3 regions of the Brevundimonas sp. C43 genome follow, and region 2 is predicted to be linked to each of the others. Evidence: riboswitches for the same ligand, from Rfam matches in the RefSeq annotation. Region 2 holds a riboswitch; each other region holds the start of a gene.
What was found. A riboswitch is a leader RNA that binds a small molecule or an ion and turns the genes downstream of it on or off. The one in region 2 is predicted to bind cobalamin.
Positions count from the first base shown of each region.

Region 1: it holds a riboswitch for cobalamin, as region 2 does, so the genes downstream of both, Q9R14_RS02220 (DUF1852 domain-containing protein) here and Q9R14_RS12070 (DUF1852 domain-containing protein) in region 2, are expected to answer to the same signal.
Region 3: it holds a riboswitch for cobalamin, as region 2 does, so the genes downstream of both, Q9R14_RS11125 (TonB-dependent siderophore receptor) here and Q9R14_RS12070 (DUF1852 domain-containing protein) in region 2, are expected to answer to the same signal.

Region 1 covers NZ_CP132231.1:434,460-439,750, reverse strand. Annotated here, with positions in the region: gene Q9R14_RS02225 (DEAD/DEAH box helicase) at 1-1,970, opposite strand, end outside; cobalamin riboswitch at 2,886-3,093, shown strand; gene Q9R14_RS02220 (DUF1852 domain-containing protein) at 3,201-4,187, shown strand; gene Q9R14_RS02215 (methionine synthase) at 4,217-5,278, shown strand; gene Q9R14_RS02210 (acyl-CoA thioesterase) at 5,275-5,291, shown strand, end outside.
Region 2 covers NZ_CP132231.1:2,378,568-2,383,858, forward strand. Annotated here, with positions in the region: gene Q9R14_RS12065 (methionine synthase) at 1-664, opposite strand, end outside; gene Q9R14_RS12070 (DUF1852 domain-containing protein) at 694-1,680, opposite strand; cobalamin riboswitch at 1,788-1,995, opposite strand; gene Q9R14_RS12075 (IS1182 family transposase) at 2,188-3,627, shown strand; gene Q9R14_RS12080 (alkaline phosphatase) at 4,081-5,291, opposite strand, start outside.
Region 3 covers NZ_CP132231.1:2,193,264-2,198,554, forward strand. Annotated here, with positions in the region: gene Q9R14_RS11120 (aldo/keto reductase) at 1-653, shown strand, start outside; gene Q9R14_RS11125 (TonB-dependent siderophore receptor) at 637-2,454, opposite strand; cobalamin riboswitch at 2,599-2,808, opposite strand; gene mutS (DNA mismatch repair protein MutS) at 2,859-5,291, shown strand, end outside.

The DNA.
Region 1 (5,291 bases), 1.3 Mb from region 2:
TCTGCGGCGCGCGACAGGTGGCCGATTTGAATATCCGTGTCCTTGAATCGTCTCTTGAACACCTCGAAATGCTGACGCGCCAGGACGGTGGTCGGGGCGACGACGATGACCTGTTTGCCGGCAAGGGCCACGGCCGCTGCGGCGCGCAGGGCGACCTCGGTCTTGCCGAAACCGACATCGCCGCAGACGAGCCGATTCATGGGCTTGCCGGATCCTAGGTCCGACAGGACCGCCTCGATGGCGCGCGCCTGATCGGCCGTTTCGGGGAAGGCGAAACCGGCGGCGAAGCGGGCCAGCGCCTGACGCGGCGCAGTAATCGGCTCGGTCCTCAGCGACGCGCGCGCTTCGGCCCGGGCGGATAGAGCAGCTGCGGCCTCGTCGATCTGCGCGCTCACCTTCGCGCGACGCTTGAGCCACCCCTGGGTATTCAGCCGATCCAGCGACACCGCGTCCGGCTCCGAGCCGTAGCGCCAGATTTTGCCGAACTCCTCGATCGGCGCGAGAATGGTTCCTCCGCCATGATACTCGATGCGCAGAACGTCGCGCTCCACGCCATCGGCAGCGACCCGCTCCAAAGCCTTCAGGACGCCAAGTCCGTGGTCTTCATGGATGACCACATCGTCCAACCGCAGTTCTGTCTCTCCGAACGCATCGTTCATGTCACCGGATGCTCGCGCGATCCGGCCGCCGAAGACGTCCGAAGGCGTCAGGACGACAAGACCTGTCGCCGATTGCCGGAAACCTGTGTCCAGATCGGCGGTTACGACGGCGATCTGCCCGGGCTCCAGTGGCGCGATCGCGCTCCAGCTCTCTAGCGCCACGGGCGTATCGATATCGTGGCGACGCAGCAGGCGCAGGATGATCCTGTGCTCATGGGGCAATCCCGTCAGGACGATGCGATCGCCCGCCTCGCGCCGCTCGGCGATAAATTGTTTAAGGGCCCGCCCTGGCGATTTCTCCAGCGCGAAGGCCGGCGTGGGCGCCCAACCCTCGACGCTCAGGGGTTTGGCGCCTTTCAACGCCTGACGAACGTCCTTCTCCGTCAAATAGAGGCTGTCGGGTTTCGGAGGGCGCGCGCCCTCGCTGAACCGCAGGCGGGTGTCATAGGCTTCGGCCACATGCGTGCGAATGCGTTCGAACCGATCCTCGACGCCCACGTCGGTCAGGATCATCGGCTTGTCGAGGAAATCAAACAGGGTCGTCGAGGTCTCAGCATTGATCGACGGCCCCCTGTCCTGATGATCGGCCTCATCATCCTCGGGCGACCGGTCGCTCCACTCAGCCGCCGGGGTCAGACAGATCGTCTGGATCTCGGCGCCCCGGCGCTGCGACACGGGATCGAAGGCGTGGATCTCGATGATCCGGTCCGCCTCGTCCAGGGCGATGCGATAAGGTGTGGCAGACGCGGGCGGGAAGACGTCGACCACCGCACCGAGCAGAGCATACTCGCCAGGTTCGTCGACCCGCTCATCCGCTGCATAGCCCGTATCGGTCAGAAACGACTCCAGGGCTTCGCGATCCAGCGCCTCGCCCGCCGCGAGCGACAAGCGGGTCTTGATCCGTTCGCGCGACGACGTCCGCTGCACGATCGCATCGGGCGAGGCGATCAGGAACACGGGCCTTGCGTTGGCTTCGTTCAAGGCGGCCAGGACGGCCATCCGGCGCCCCATGCTTTCTCGCGAAGGCGCGGCGCGGTCGTAGGGCAGGCAGTCCCAGGGCGGCAGGACCAGCACCTCGGCGTCCTTCACCATCGGCGAGAGCGCCGCCGCAATCTCATCGGCGCGGCGTTCGCTGGTGGCGATGAACACCACGCCCTGCGATCGCTTTGTCTTCATCTCGGCAAGTCCGGCCGCCACAGCCGCCGCCGGCATCTTCCAACGCTTGCCGTCGTCCTGCTCCGGAGCTGGCCCTCCAACGAGGACCTGTTGGCCCGTGGCGGAAAGATCGGTGTCGGCAGGTGACGATTTCATCCTAGCTCAACCCGAAGGCCGGCCGGGGGTTGCGCCCGCTTTCGTACCCCCAGTCGTTTCAGCCGCCAGCGCGACGGAACCGCCCTAAAAGGAAGTTGCAGGATCTTTTCGTGCGGCGGCTATTTCGGCCGTGGCCGTATCGCACGCATAGCCTAAGCCACAACGAAACGATGGAATGCTGTCATCAGTCGCGCGTCTCGGACAAACTGGCGAACCAATCCGCGTAGGGGGGTGTTGCGCACCATGCGCCGATTGAGATCCGGTGAGCCGTCGCTCCACCAAACCAGCCCCCGCTCGCCCAGCCCCACCTTGGCTTTGTCCACGCTCCGCCGCGATGCGGCCAGAGCATCTGGATCCTCAGCCGCCAAGGCCGTCCGCACCGCCCGGCGCGCCGACATCAGATGAGGCACCAGTTCGTCCCTCGCCGCAGCCGACAACGCTGGATTGGCGCATCGCCAAAGCCGGCCTCGTACCACGAAATAGCGGCCGTCTGGAGTCGTAGGGTATCGAAAGGGCTGCTTCATCGTCGGGACAACGCGCAGCGCGCCCGATGGGCGCCGCCCAGAGGGTTCAAGCCCCTGAGTGATTGGGCTAGCGCAATCTGCGGTCTTGACAGAACCTCTTCGAATTAGGGTGCCTCATTTCCACCCAACCTCGAGGATTCGTTATCGTTATCAGCGCATAAGCTAGCACCTCGAGCGCTTCGCCCGTGCCTTCGCGCAGCCTCAGTATTGTCGGACGACGAACTTCCCGGCGGCGTCTGTGGCAGACCGGGATCCAAAGAGATGCTGTTCAATCTTTGATGGGCTCTTGGAGCCATGACCCCGGAAAGCTGAATAGCAGGAGCGATGGTAGAAGCCGCCAGAAGCCATAAGGATATCCTTATGCGTTTCTTGACTTCGACGTCGGGTGCGCGTCTCATGAATAGGTCGAGGTTCTGCGCGTCGCCTCCAGCGATGCGGAGCTAAGAGGGAAGCTGGTGTGATGCCGGCGCTGCCCCCGCAACTGTGAGCGGCGAGCCGAAGGTCCATTTCGTGTCACTGACGTCTTCTGACGTTGGGAAGGCCGGACCCGAAGCCGTGACCCGTGAGCCAGGAGACCTGCCCCGACAGATAACGTCCTCCGGCGGGGTGTCCGGTCAGGTCGCATGAACGCCGCGACGGGACGACTGCGCGCGAGTGGTCGCGCGTCCCTGTCCGCTGTCTCGCCACAGCATCAACGGCAGAGACCATGGCGAGCAGCGACTTCACCTTCAGGATCAAGCGGACCGCGCTCGACGAAGACTATCGTCCCGCCGAGACGACGCGGATCACGACCAATTTCGCCAACCTGGCGCGAGGCGAGAGCCGCCGAGACAATCTGCGCAACACCCTGCGGATGATCGACAACCGCTTCAACTCGCTGGCGCACCACGACAATCCGAGGGGCGATCGCTATGCGCTGGAGCTTCAGATCGTCTCGGTCGAGATGAGCCTTTGCTCGGAGCGCGACGACGCCTTTCCGCTGATCGAAATCCTGCAGACGACCATCGACGACAAGGCGACGCGCCGGCGGATCGAGGGGATCGTGGGCAACAACTTCTCCTCCTACGTCCGCGACTACGACTTCAGCGTGGTCCTGTCCGAGCACCTGAAGGCGCATCCGAACGGCGGCGTGCCGGACGATTTCGGCGATCTACACGGCAAGCTGTTCCGGCACTTTCTGGCGTCGCGCGCCTACCGCGACAACTTCGCCAAGCCGCCGGTCATCTGCCTCAGCGTCTCCAGCAACAAGACCTATCACCGCACCGGCGCCGAACACCCCGTGCTGGGGCTAGAGTACGACAACGACGAGTTCTCCCCAACCGACGACTACTTCGCGAAGATGGGGATGAAGGTCCGCTACTTCATGCCACCGGGCAGCGTGGCGCCGTTCGCCCTGTACCATATCGGCGACCTGACCGGCGACTACACCGACCTCGAACTGGCCAGCACCATCGCCACGATGGAAACCTTCCAGAAGATCTATCGGCCCGAGATCTACAACGCCAACTCCCCGGCGACCGAGCAGTATAAGCCCAGCCTGAAGGCGCAGGACTATTCGCTGACCCGCATCGTCTACGACCGCGACGAGCGCAGCCGGCTGGCCGTCGAACAAGGCCGTTTCGTCGAGGAGCGGTTCATCAAGCCGCACCGCGCCCGTCTCGACCAATGGTCGGCCGCCTTCGCCGCCGCCTGATCAGTTTCCGCATTTCAGAGCAGTACCTCATGAAAACCCTTCTCCCGACCTCGACCGCCGGCAGCCTGCCCAAACCCGTCTGGCTGGCCGAGCCCGAGACGCTCTGGTCCCCCTGGAAGCTGCAGGGCGACGACTTGATCGAGGCCAAGCACGACGCCCTGCGCCTGTCGCTCGACGATCAGCGCCGGGCCGGCATCGACATCGTCAGTGACGGCGAACAGACGCGCCAGCATTTCGTCACGACCTTCATCGAACACCTCGACGGCGTCGACTTCGAGAACCGCAAGACCATGCGAATCCGCAATCGCTACGACGCCAGCGTCCCGGTGGTCGTGGGCGCCGTCAGCCGGCCGAAATCGGTCTTCGTCGAGGACGCCAAATTCCTGCGCGCCCAGACCGACCAGCCGATCAAATGGGCCCTGCCGGGGCCGATGACGATGATCGACACCCTCTATGACGACCACTATGGCAGCCGCGAAAAGCTGGCCTGGGAGTTCGCCAAGATCCTGAATGAAGAGGCGCGCGAATTGGAGGCCGCCGGCGTCGATATCGTCCAGTTCGACGAGCCCGCCTTCAACGTCTTCTTCGACGAGGTGAACGACTGGGGCGTGGCGACCCTGGAAAAGGCGGCCGAGGGGCTGAAGTGCGAGACGGCGGTCCACATCTGTTACGGCTACGGCATCAAGGCCAACACCGATTGGAAGAAGACCCTCGGCTCAGAATGGCGGCAGTACGAAGAGGCCTTCCCCAAGCTTCGGACCTCCAGCATCGACATCATTTCGCTCGAAGCCCAAAACTCGCGCGTGCCGATGGATCTGATCGAACTGATCCGGGGCAAGAAGGTGTTGGTCGGCGCCATCGACGTGGCGACCGACACGATCGAAACGCCCGAACAGGTCGCCGATACGCTGCGCACGGCGCTTCAGTTCGTGGACGCCGACAAACTCTATCCGGCCACCAACTGCGGCATGGCGCCCCTGTCGCGCCGTGTTGCCAACGGCAAGCTGCGCGCCTTGAGCGCCGGCGCCGACATCGTGCGCGAGGAACTGTCCCGCGATCTCTACTACGGCGATGAAAGGTCCGAGCCGTGACGGTGCGCCTGAT
Region 2 (5,291 bases):
TATTGGCCTTGATGCCGTAGCCGTAGCAGATGTGGACGGCCGTCTCGCATTTCAGCCCTTCGGCCGCCTTCTCCAGGGTGGCGATGCCCCAGTCGTTGGCCTCGTCGAAGAAGACGTTGAAGGCCGGCTCGTCGAACTGGATGACATCGACGCCGGCTGCTTCCAGTTCCCGCGCTTCCTGGTTGAGGATTTGGGCGAACTCCCAGGCCAGTTTCTCGCGGCTCTGGTAGTGGGCGTCATAAAGGGTGTCGATCATCGTCATCGGCCCCGGCAGGGTCCATTTTATCGGCTGATCGGTCTGGGCCCGCAGGAATTTCGCGTCCTCGACGAAGACCGGCCGGGATCGCGATACGGCGCCGACGACGGTCGGCACGCTGGCGTCATAGCGATTGCGGATTCGGACCGTCTCGCGTTTCTCGAAATCGACGCCGTCGAGATGCTCGATGAAGGTCGTGACGAAATGCTGGCGCGTCTGTTCGCCGTCGCCGACGATGTCGATGCCCGCCCGCCGTTGATCGTCCACGGCCAGGCGCAAGGCGTCCTGCTTGCCGGCGACCAGTTCCTCGCCCTGGAGCTTCCAGGGCGACCAGAGCGTCTCCGGTGTCGCCAGCCAGGCGGGCTTGGGCAGGCTGCCGGCGGTCGAGGTAGGCAACAGGGTTTTCATGGCGGATGACTTTGTAAGTTTGGAGAGGGTCAAGCGGCGAACTCGGCGGACCATTGGTCGAGGACGGCGCGGTAGGGCTTGATGAAACGCTCCTCGACGAAGCGGCCCTGTTCGACGGCCAGTCGGCTGCGCTCTTCGCGATCATAGACGATCCGGGTCAGCGAATAGTCCTGCGCCTTCAGGCTCGGCTGGTACTGTTCGGTCGCCGGAGAGTTGGCGTTGTAGATCTCGGGCCGGTAGATCTTCTGGAAGGTCTCCATCGTGCTGATGGTGCTGGCCAGCTCAAGGTCCGTGTAGTCGCCGGTCAGGTCGCCGATGTGGTAGAAGGCGAAGGGCGCGACGCTGTTTCTGGGCATGAAGTAGCGAACCTTCATGCCCATTTTCGCGAAATACTGATCCGTCGGGGAGAACTCGTCGTTGCCGTATTCGAGCCCCAGCACGGGGTGTGCGGTTCCTGTGCGATGGTAGGTCTTGTTGCTCGACACACTCAGGCAGACGACAGGGGCCTTGCGGAAATTATCCCGATAGGCGGCCGAATTCAGGAAATGCCTGAACAGCTTGCCGTGCAGGTCGCCGAAGCCTTCCGGAGCACCGGTATTCGGGTGGGCCTTCATATGCTCGGGCAGGACCACGCTGAAATCGTAGTCACGGACGTAGGAGGAGAAGTTGTTCCCCACGATCCCGTCGATCCGCTCGCCCGTCTGACTGTCGACTATGGTCGTCTGAAGAATCTCGATCAGCGGGAAGGCGTCGCCGCTTTCGTCAGGAGAGACGCGCATCTCGGCGGACACGATCTGGAGCTCCAGCGCGTAACGATCCCCCTTGGGATTGTCCCGATCCATCAGGGAGTTGAAACGGTTGTCGATCATCTGAAGGGTATTCCGCAGGTTCTCCTGACGGCTCTCGCCTCGGGCCAGGTTGGCGAAATTGGTCGTGATCCGCGTGCTCTCTGCGGGACGATAGTCTTCGTCCAGCGCGGTGCGCTTGATGTCGAATGTGAGTTCGCTCTTGAGCATGGTCTCTGCCGCTGATGCTGTGGCGAGACAGCGGACAGGGACGCGCGACCGCCCGCGCGGAATCGTCCCGTCGCGGCGCTCATGCGACCTGACCGGACACCCCGCCGGAGGACGTTATCTGTCGGGGCAGGTCTCCTGGCTCACGGGTCACGGCTTCCGGTCCGGCCTTCCCAACGTCCGAAGACGTCAGTGACACGAGATGGACCTTCGGCTCGCCGCTTACAGTTGCGGGGGCAGCGCCGGCGTCGCACCGGCTTCCCTCTTAGCCACACGCCATCCGAAGACGACGTGCGGACCACGACAGCCTGTACGAAAGCCGACCTGCCAGCCGATGTCAACGATCATATAAAGATATCCTTATAGGTTTATATGACCTCCTCGGCCCGCCGCCCGGATGGACTCGCCCAAAGCGGACCTTACCAAGGTCGCAGATGGGTCGAGGCTGTGTAAAAACGCCTTCCGTCCGAGCGAATTAGGTTAGTCTGCTGAGGTCAGCAGGAGGTGGGCATGAGCCGCTTCGTTCAGGGTGCAGATCGCCGGCAGCCGACGCTGCTTCCCGAGAGTCTGGACGATTACGTGTCCGCGGATAACCCGGTTCGGGTGGTCGACGTCTTCGTCGACGAACTGGATCTGAAGGGTCTGGGCTGCGAGGGCATGACCCCGGCGATGACGGGGCGTCCAGCCTATCATCCGGCCATGCTGCTGAAGCTCTATGTCTACGGCTATCTGAACAAGGTGCAGTCCAGCCGGCGGCTGGAGCGGGAGGCGCGGCGCAATGTCGAGCTGATGTGGCTGACGGGACGGCTGGCTCCGGATCACAAGACCATCGCCGACTTCCGCCGTGAGAACGGCCCGGCGATCCAAGCGGCGTGCGCTCAGTTCGTCGTGTTGTGCCGCCAACTCGGGCTGTTCGGCGCGGCGCTGGTCGCCATCGATGGTTCGAAGTTCAAGGCGGTGAACACCCGCGACAGGAACTTCACCGTCACCAAGCTGAAGAAGCGCATGGAGCAGGTGGCCGAACACATCGCCGGTTATCTCCAGGCCCTCGACACGGCGGACCGTCAGGAGGGCGAGGCCGCCGAGGCCCGATCCGGTCGGCTGGTGGAGAAGGTCGAGTTGCTCCGCGCCCAGATGGCGAAGCTGAAGACCATGGAAGCGCAGATCGAGGCCGCACCCGACAATCAGGTCTCCCTGACCGACCCGGACGCGCGGTCCATGGCCACGTCCGGTCGGGGCAGCGGCATCGTCGGCTACAACGTCCAGTCCGCCGTCGAGGGCGAGCATCACCTGATCGTCGCCCACGACGTGGTCATGACCGGCCACGATCGCGATCAGCTTGCCCGGATGGCGGCAAAGGCCCGAGACGCCATGGGCGTGAAGACGCTCGATGTGCTGGCGGACAGAGGCTACTTCTCCGGCGAGGAGATCCTGGCCTGCGAGGCTCTGGACGTGACGCCCTTCGTGCCAAAGCCCCTGACCTCCGGGGCCAAGGCGGACGGCCGGTTCGGCAAGCAGGACTTCGTCTATCTGCCCGACAAGGACGCCTATCGCTGCCCGGCCGGTGCGCTGCTGCCGCATCACATGACGACCGTCGAGCGAGGCCAGAACATCCACCGCTACTGGGATCGGGCCAGTTGCACCGGCTGTCGCCTCAAGCCTCAATGCACGCCGACCCTGGAACGGCGGATAAGGCGCTGGGAGCACGAGGCGGTCATCGATGCCCTCCAGACCCGCATGGACCTGACGCCGCGCGCCATGCGCATCCGACGAAGCCTGGTCGAACACCCGTTCGGCACCATCAAGGCCTGGATGGGCCACACCCACTTCCTGATGAAGCGCCTGCCCAACGTGAAGACCGAGATCAGCCTCCACATCCTGGCCTACAACATGAAGCGGGTCATGGCGCTGCTGGGAACGAAGCCGCTGATGGAGGCGATCAGGGCCTGAGACGAAGGCGCTCTGCGCCCCCTCCCACTTCCGCCCCGCCGGAGCTCAGCACGTTTTTACACGGCCTCAGTCAGAACCGGCCACTCACAGGTGGCCGGAAAGACGACATTCAGACATGGCGTCATAGTGCAGGGACCGTCGCCGGCGTGTTCTAACGACGCCAAGCTGAGCGATTGGTCCAATGACCGGTTCGCCCCCCGACTGCCGATAGTCCAGGAGATCCGTGATGCGATGTCCGCTAGCCAGTCTTCGCTGACGCCGCCTTGGTCGGCGAAGACTGGCGAAAGTCTATCGACGCCCCCCTCAGAACCCTTTTCTAGGCCGGCGGGCGGCATGGGGGCCTGGCGAAGTGGTGACGTGCACCCTGAATTCCTTGATCAGATCGACTGAGCATTCATTGTGTGTCCATGGCTCCATCCGATCAGCCTCGTTTGTGTCCTAACGGGAGTCCAGTCAGTTCGAGCCGTAGTAGCCCGAGCCTCGCAGGATGTTGGCCCACCGTTCCTTCGAAATGACGTCGATCTTGTCGGGCCAGGAGGAGACGCCAGGACGCAGTTCCGACGCCTTGATGACAACGGCAGGCCAAGCCGCCTGGCCGCCCTCGTCGCGCAGTTCGAACCGGACCGTTGGATCGGCCGCGGTCATGTCGAAATCGACCACGCCGAAGTTCACATCGGCGGCGTAGGCCTGGCGGACGCGGAGCACGGGCCTACCGGTCAGGTAGAGGTCCACGGTGTCCTGAGCCAGAGGCGAACTGACGAACTCGTAGAGGTCGTAGCCGCCACGCTCCGACCACGGCAGGCAGTTCATCTCGCCGAAATGGGTGTCGCCGGACAGCAGGACCACGCCGCCGATCTCCTCGGTCATGATCTGGTCCAGGATCGCGTCGCGCTCGTGGGTGAACGAGGACCAGGAATCCGCCCCTTCGACCTTGCCGTCGTTCCAGCCCGAGCCCGAGATCAGCACCTTGAACGGCGCACGACTGGTCCTCAGTCCGCCCAGCAGCCACTCCCGCTGCGCCTCGCCGAGCATCGTCTTGCCGGCGACATTCGGGTCCATGTTCGGGTCGCGGTAATAGCGGACGTCAAGAAAGAAGAAATCGACACCCCCCTGCGACCAGCGGAAGAAGGCGCCTGGCGTTCCGGGCAGGCCGGCGGACGGGTTGGGCCAATACCGTGCGAACGTCTCCAGGGCGGCGACCTTGCCGGGATGTCGACGATCCTGGTCGTTCAGCCCGTAGTCGTGGTCGTCCCAGATGCAGAACTGGGGCGTGGTCGCCATGAAGCGCCGGATTTCAGGAAGATCGCGCTGGCGGCGGTACTCTTCGGCCAGGATTTCGGGATCCAGACTATCGGCGTAGACGGCGTCTCCGGCCCAGACAAAGAGGTCGGGTCGGGCGGTCTCGACGGCGCGCCAGATCGGCTGAACAGGATAGCGGGCGCGGCGGGCGCAGGACCCGAAAGCCAGCCTGAACCTGGCCGCCTGTTCGGGCGCCGTCGTTATCGCCCAAGGCTCCAGTCCCTGGTCGTCCGGATTCGGTTTTCCATCGACAATGACGCGGTAGGCGTAGGTACGGCCAGGCTCCAGCCCTTCAAGCCGATGGACCTGGGTGAAGTCCTCCACGACATCGGCGGCCAGGACCGGGCTGCGACGTGGGTCCGGGA
Region 3 (5,291 bases), 190 kb from region 2:
TCAACGAAGGTCTGGACCGGGTCGAGGCCCGCGCTCGCCGTTCGCTGGAGCGGATGGGCCTGCCGCGCGGCGATGTTCTGCTGATTTCCAACGCCGCCGATCTGGCCGGCGCCGAGGGCCGCGCCCTGTGGGACCGGGCCCGCAGCTTGAAGGATCGCGGCCTGTTCCGCCGCATTGGCTTCTGCGCCACGATTGAGGACGGGCCTGCGCTTCTGGCCCGTCGCCTGGAAGCCGATGTGGTCCAGGTGCCGTGCAGTCTGCTGGACCAGCGCGCGGCGCAGGACGGCGTGCTGGAAGCCATCGCCGACACGGGCGCCTCGGTCCACCTGTCTTCGGTCTTCGCCGGCGGCCTGCTGTTTGCGGGCGGCGACGATCTGCCCGCCGAACTGGCCAGTCATGCCCAGGCCTTGTCGCGCACGCGCCGGCGTCTGGCCGAGCAGCGCTGCGATCCGATGCAGGCGGCTCTGGGTTACGCCCTGGCCCTTCCCGGCGTCGACAAGGTCGTGGCCAGCGTCGCCTCCGCCGCCGAACTGCGCGCCATCCTGGCCGCCGCCCACGCCCCCTGTCCCAATCTGGACTGGGCGGCTTTGGCGCTCGAGGCGCCGGCGGCCTTCACCGCCGACGCCCGCGCCCGGATCAGTAGCGCAGCCTGATCCCGACATAGCCGGACCGTCCCGGCTCGCCGTATCCGAACACCTGCTGATAGTGTTCGTCGCCCAGGTTCTCGATCCGCGCCGTCAGGGTGACCTGATCGGTCAGTTCATAGGCCGCGTTCAGATTGGCGGTGACGAAGCCGTCGCGCGCCACGGTCGAGAAGCCGCCGCTGTCGTCCTGATCGCCTTCCGCCCGCACCGTCAGGGCGCCGGACAGACGGTCGCCCGTCCAGCCCAGGGTCGCCGAACCCGCGTGTTCCGGCACGCGCAGCAGGCGCGCGCCTGTCGTGCGGTCCGTCGCGTCGGTCCAGGCATAGGCCAGGGTCAGGTCGAACCCGCCGCCCAGAAGGGCGCGGCCTTCCAGCTCGAACCCGTCCGAACGCGTCTTGGCGACGTTGATGTAGCGACCGGCCGAATAGGTGATCTGGTGCTCGACGTTCAGGCGATAAAGGGTCGCCCGCCCGTCGAACCGACCGTCGGCCGAGGCCCAGCCCAGGGCGATCTCGACGCTGTCGGCCGTTTCCGGCTTTAAGTCGGACCGAGGCGCAAAGCAGAAGTCGCAGACCGCCTGGCTGACCGTCGGCGACTTGAAGCCCGTGCCGTAGGCGCCCGACAGGATGAAGCCGCCGGCCAGATCATAGGCCGCCGACACCCGCCCCGTCGTCTTGGAGCCGAAATCGTCGGTGTCGTCATAACGCAGTCCGCCGGTCAGGTTCAGCGCGCCGACATCGTATTGGGCCACGCCGAACACCGAGGTGATCGACAGGTCGCGCGACAGGCCCGACGACAGGGCCGCCGAGGCCTCGTTCCGCTCCACGCCGAACGCATAGTCGATGTCCTGCGCCTGGCCGTTCGCCTGCCAGCGATAGGCCTGACGGTCGCCGGTGAAGGTCGAGCCGAAGCCGCCGCTGACCGAGCTGCGATCCAGATCCGACGCCGAAACGCTGAACTGATGCGTCAGGCCGAACGCCTTGGCCGTCACCCGGCCGAAGCCCGACCACTGCTCGCCTTCCTGGGTGTCGTCGGTGTCGGCCAGCGCATAGTTCGGCGCCGGGAACCCGTCGATATCGGCCTTGGATTTGTTCCAGCGCACCGATCCATCGACCTTGACCGCATCGGACAGGACATAGCGGCCCTTGGCGCCGAGCGTCGTGCTGCGGAACCCGTCGGCCTCGGTGTTGCCGTCCGCCTCGTCCGCCGCCGAAATCCCGTCAGTGTCGAACCGTGAGGCATAGGCGCTGAAGGCGTAGGTCTCGTTGGCAACCCCGGCCGACAAGCGGCCGCGCACGGTGTCGAAGCTGCCGGCCTCGGCTTCGGCGCGCAGGCCGTCGATTTCTTGCGTCGTGAAGGAGATCACCCCGCCGATGGCGTCGGATCCCCACAACGACGACTGCGGGCCGCTCAGCACTTCGATCCGCGCGATATCGGCCAGTTCGAAGCTGGAGAAGTCATAGGCGCCGTTCGGCTCTGCCGCATCGTTGACCGGCGCGCCGTCGACCAGAACCAGGGTCTTACCCGGCGTCGCACCGCGCATCCGCACCTGGGCCACGCCGCCGAAAGCGCCCGAACGCGTCACCGACAGACCCGGCACATCGGCCAGGATGTCGGCGGCGAAGATCGCGCCGCGCTGTTCGATGGTCTTGCCGTCGATGACGCGGGCGCCGGGCGTGTCGGCGACAATGGCCGGGATGCGGGTGGCGGTGACGATCACCTCGTCCAGCTGGGTCGCGTCCTCGGCAAAGGCAGGCGCGGCGAAGGCGGCCGCAATCGCCGCCGTCGAAAGAAGAATGGAACGCTTCATTGAGCGATACCCCGTGTTCGGTCCCGCGAGTGCGCGCGAGAGACCGCCATGAGCGAACCGACCCGCCAGACCGCTTGAGGGTCTGGACGGCGCAAGATCGGGTCGCTTCCACGGAGAAACCGCGCTGCTGTCTGGTCCCGGACAGGAGCGAGCGACGTCGGCGGCCAGGTCTCCTGGCTTGCGGGTCGTAAACCGCCATCCTCGCCTTCCCAGTCACCCAGTGGCGCCGGGATCGAAACCCCGGACGGACGACGCTCTCGCCGCCTACAGTTGCGGGCACAGCCACGGCGTCACACCGTGTTCCCTTAACCGCCTGAAGCGGCCTATCGCAGGGCCGACAAGCCTGTGCAAGAGCCGGTTAACGGCCTTGAGCCGCCGGGCGCGATCCGTCACCCTGTGGCCACATGAACGAGCCCGTCTCCCACCCCCCTGAAATCGCCGCCTCGCTGGAAGGCGCGACGCCGTTCATGGCGCAATATCTGACAGCCAAGGCGGGCCAGCCGGACGCCATCCTGTTCTTCCGCATGGGCGACTTCTACGAGCTGTTCTTCAAGGACGCTGAGGTCGCGGCTGCGGCGCTCGGCATCACCCTGACCAAGCGGGGCAAGCATCAGGGCGAGGACATTCCGATGGCCGGCGTGCCGGTCCATGCGATGGAGGGCTATCTCGCGCGGCTGATCCGCATCGGCCACAAGGTCGCCATCTGCGAACAGCTGGAAGACCCCGCCGAGGCCAAGAAGCGCGGCGGAAAGGCCGTGGTGCATCGCGGCGTGGTCCGGGTCGTCACCCCCGGCACCCTGACCGAAGACAGCCTGCTGGACGCGCGCGGCGCCAACCGTCTGGCGGCGGTCGCGGTGCGTAAAGGTCGGGCGGCCGTCGCCGTGGTCGAACTGTCGTCCGGTGCGGTCGACAGCGTCGCCTGCGCCATCGAAGATCTGGGCGCGGCGCTGGCCGCCTTCCGGCCGTCCGAAGTCCTGGTCACCGACCGGATGTATTCGGACGAAGCCACCCGCGACGCGCTGGACGGCTCAGGCGGCGTGGTCCAGGCGCTGGCCAGCGCCATCGCCGAACCGCAGGCCGCGCGGGCGCGGGTCGAACGCCTGTACGGCGTCTCGGCGCTCGACGGCTTCGGCGCCTTCGAGGAGGCCGAGGTCTCGGCGCTGGGTCTGATCGCCGCCTATCTGGAGACGACCCAGGCCGGCAAGGTCCCTGCCCTGGCCCCGCCGCGCCGTCTGGGCGAAAGCGGCTTTCTGGCCATCGACCCGGCGACCCGCGCCAGCCTTGAGATCGACCGCACCCAGCGCGGCGAGCGCGAGGGCAGCCTGCTGGCCTGCATCGACCGCACCGTCACCTCGGGCGGCGCCCGGGCCCTGGCCGAACGCATCGCCCGGCCCCTGCGCGATCCTTTGGCCATCAACGAACAGCTCGACGCCGTCGAATGGCTCTTGGAGCGCCGCGACCTGCGTCGCGACCTGCGCGATGCGCTGAAGGCCTCGTCCGACATCGCCCGCGCCGTCGGGCGATTGGCGCTGGGTCGGGGCGGCCCACGCGATCTGGCCGCCGTGCGCACCGGCCTGTCGATCGCCGAGGGCGTCGCTGGCTTGTTCGTGGGTCAGGTCGATCCCCTGACCGGCCAGCCGCGCCGCATCGCCTCGGCGCTGGACCGCCTGACCCTGTCGCCAGACGTCTCGCGGCTGAAGGCCGACCTGATCGACGGCCTGGTGGACGAGCCGTCCCATCTGGCGCGCGACGGCGGCTATGTGCGCCCCGACTATCGCCCCGAACTGGACGCCGCCCGCACCCTGCGCGACGACAGCCGCCGCGTCGTCGCCGATCTTGAGGCCCGCGCCGTCGCCGAGTCCGGCGTGCCGTTCAAGATCAAGCACAACGCCGTCCTGGGCTATTTCCTCGAAACCAGCGCCAAGGCCGCCGAATCCTTGCTCCGCGCCGGGCCCGACAGCCCCTTCATCCACCGCCAGACCCTGGCGGCCCAGGTTCGCTTCACCACCGTCGAACTGTCGGAGCTGGACGCCAAGATCAGCCAGGCCGGCCACCGCGCCCTGGCCATCGAAGGCGAGACCTTCGAGGGCTGGCGACGCGAGGCCGCCCGCCTGGCCCAGCCGCTGCAGGCCGTCGCCGAGGCGCTCGCCGAACTGGACGCCCACGCCGCCCTCGCCGAATGGGCCCAGGAAGTTGGGGCGACCCGCCCGATCGTGGACGACACCCTGACCTTCTGCGTCGAGGCCGGCCGCCACCCGGTGGTCGAGGCGGCGGTCAAGGCGGGCGGCGATCCCTACACCCCCAACAACGCCCGGCTGGACGGGTCGGGTCAGGACGGATCGCGCCTGGCCATCGTCACCGGCCCGAACATGGCGGGTAAATCGACCTTCCTGCGCCAGAACGCGCTTCTGGTGATCCTGGCCCAGGCCGGCGCCTTCGTCCCCGCCCGTTCGATGCAGCTGGGCGTGGTGGACCGGCTGTTCAGCCGCGTCGGCGCCGGCGACGACCTGGCCCGCGGCCGCTCCACCTTCATGATGGAGATGGTCGAGACCGCCGCCATCCTGACCCAGGCCACGCCGCACAGTTTCGTCGTTCTGGACGAGATCGGGCGCGGCACCGCCACCTACGACGGCTTGGCCATCGCCTGGGCCACGGCCGAGGCCCTGCACGAGACCAACCGGGCGCGCACCCTGTTCGCCACCCATTATCACGAGCTGGCCCAGCTGGAGACGCGGCTGGACCACGTCTGCAACCTGTCCATGGTCGCGCGCGAGTGGAACGGCGAACTGGTCTTCCTGCACGAGGCGGCGCCCGGCGCGGCCGATCGCTCCTACGGC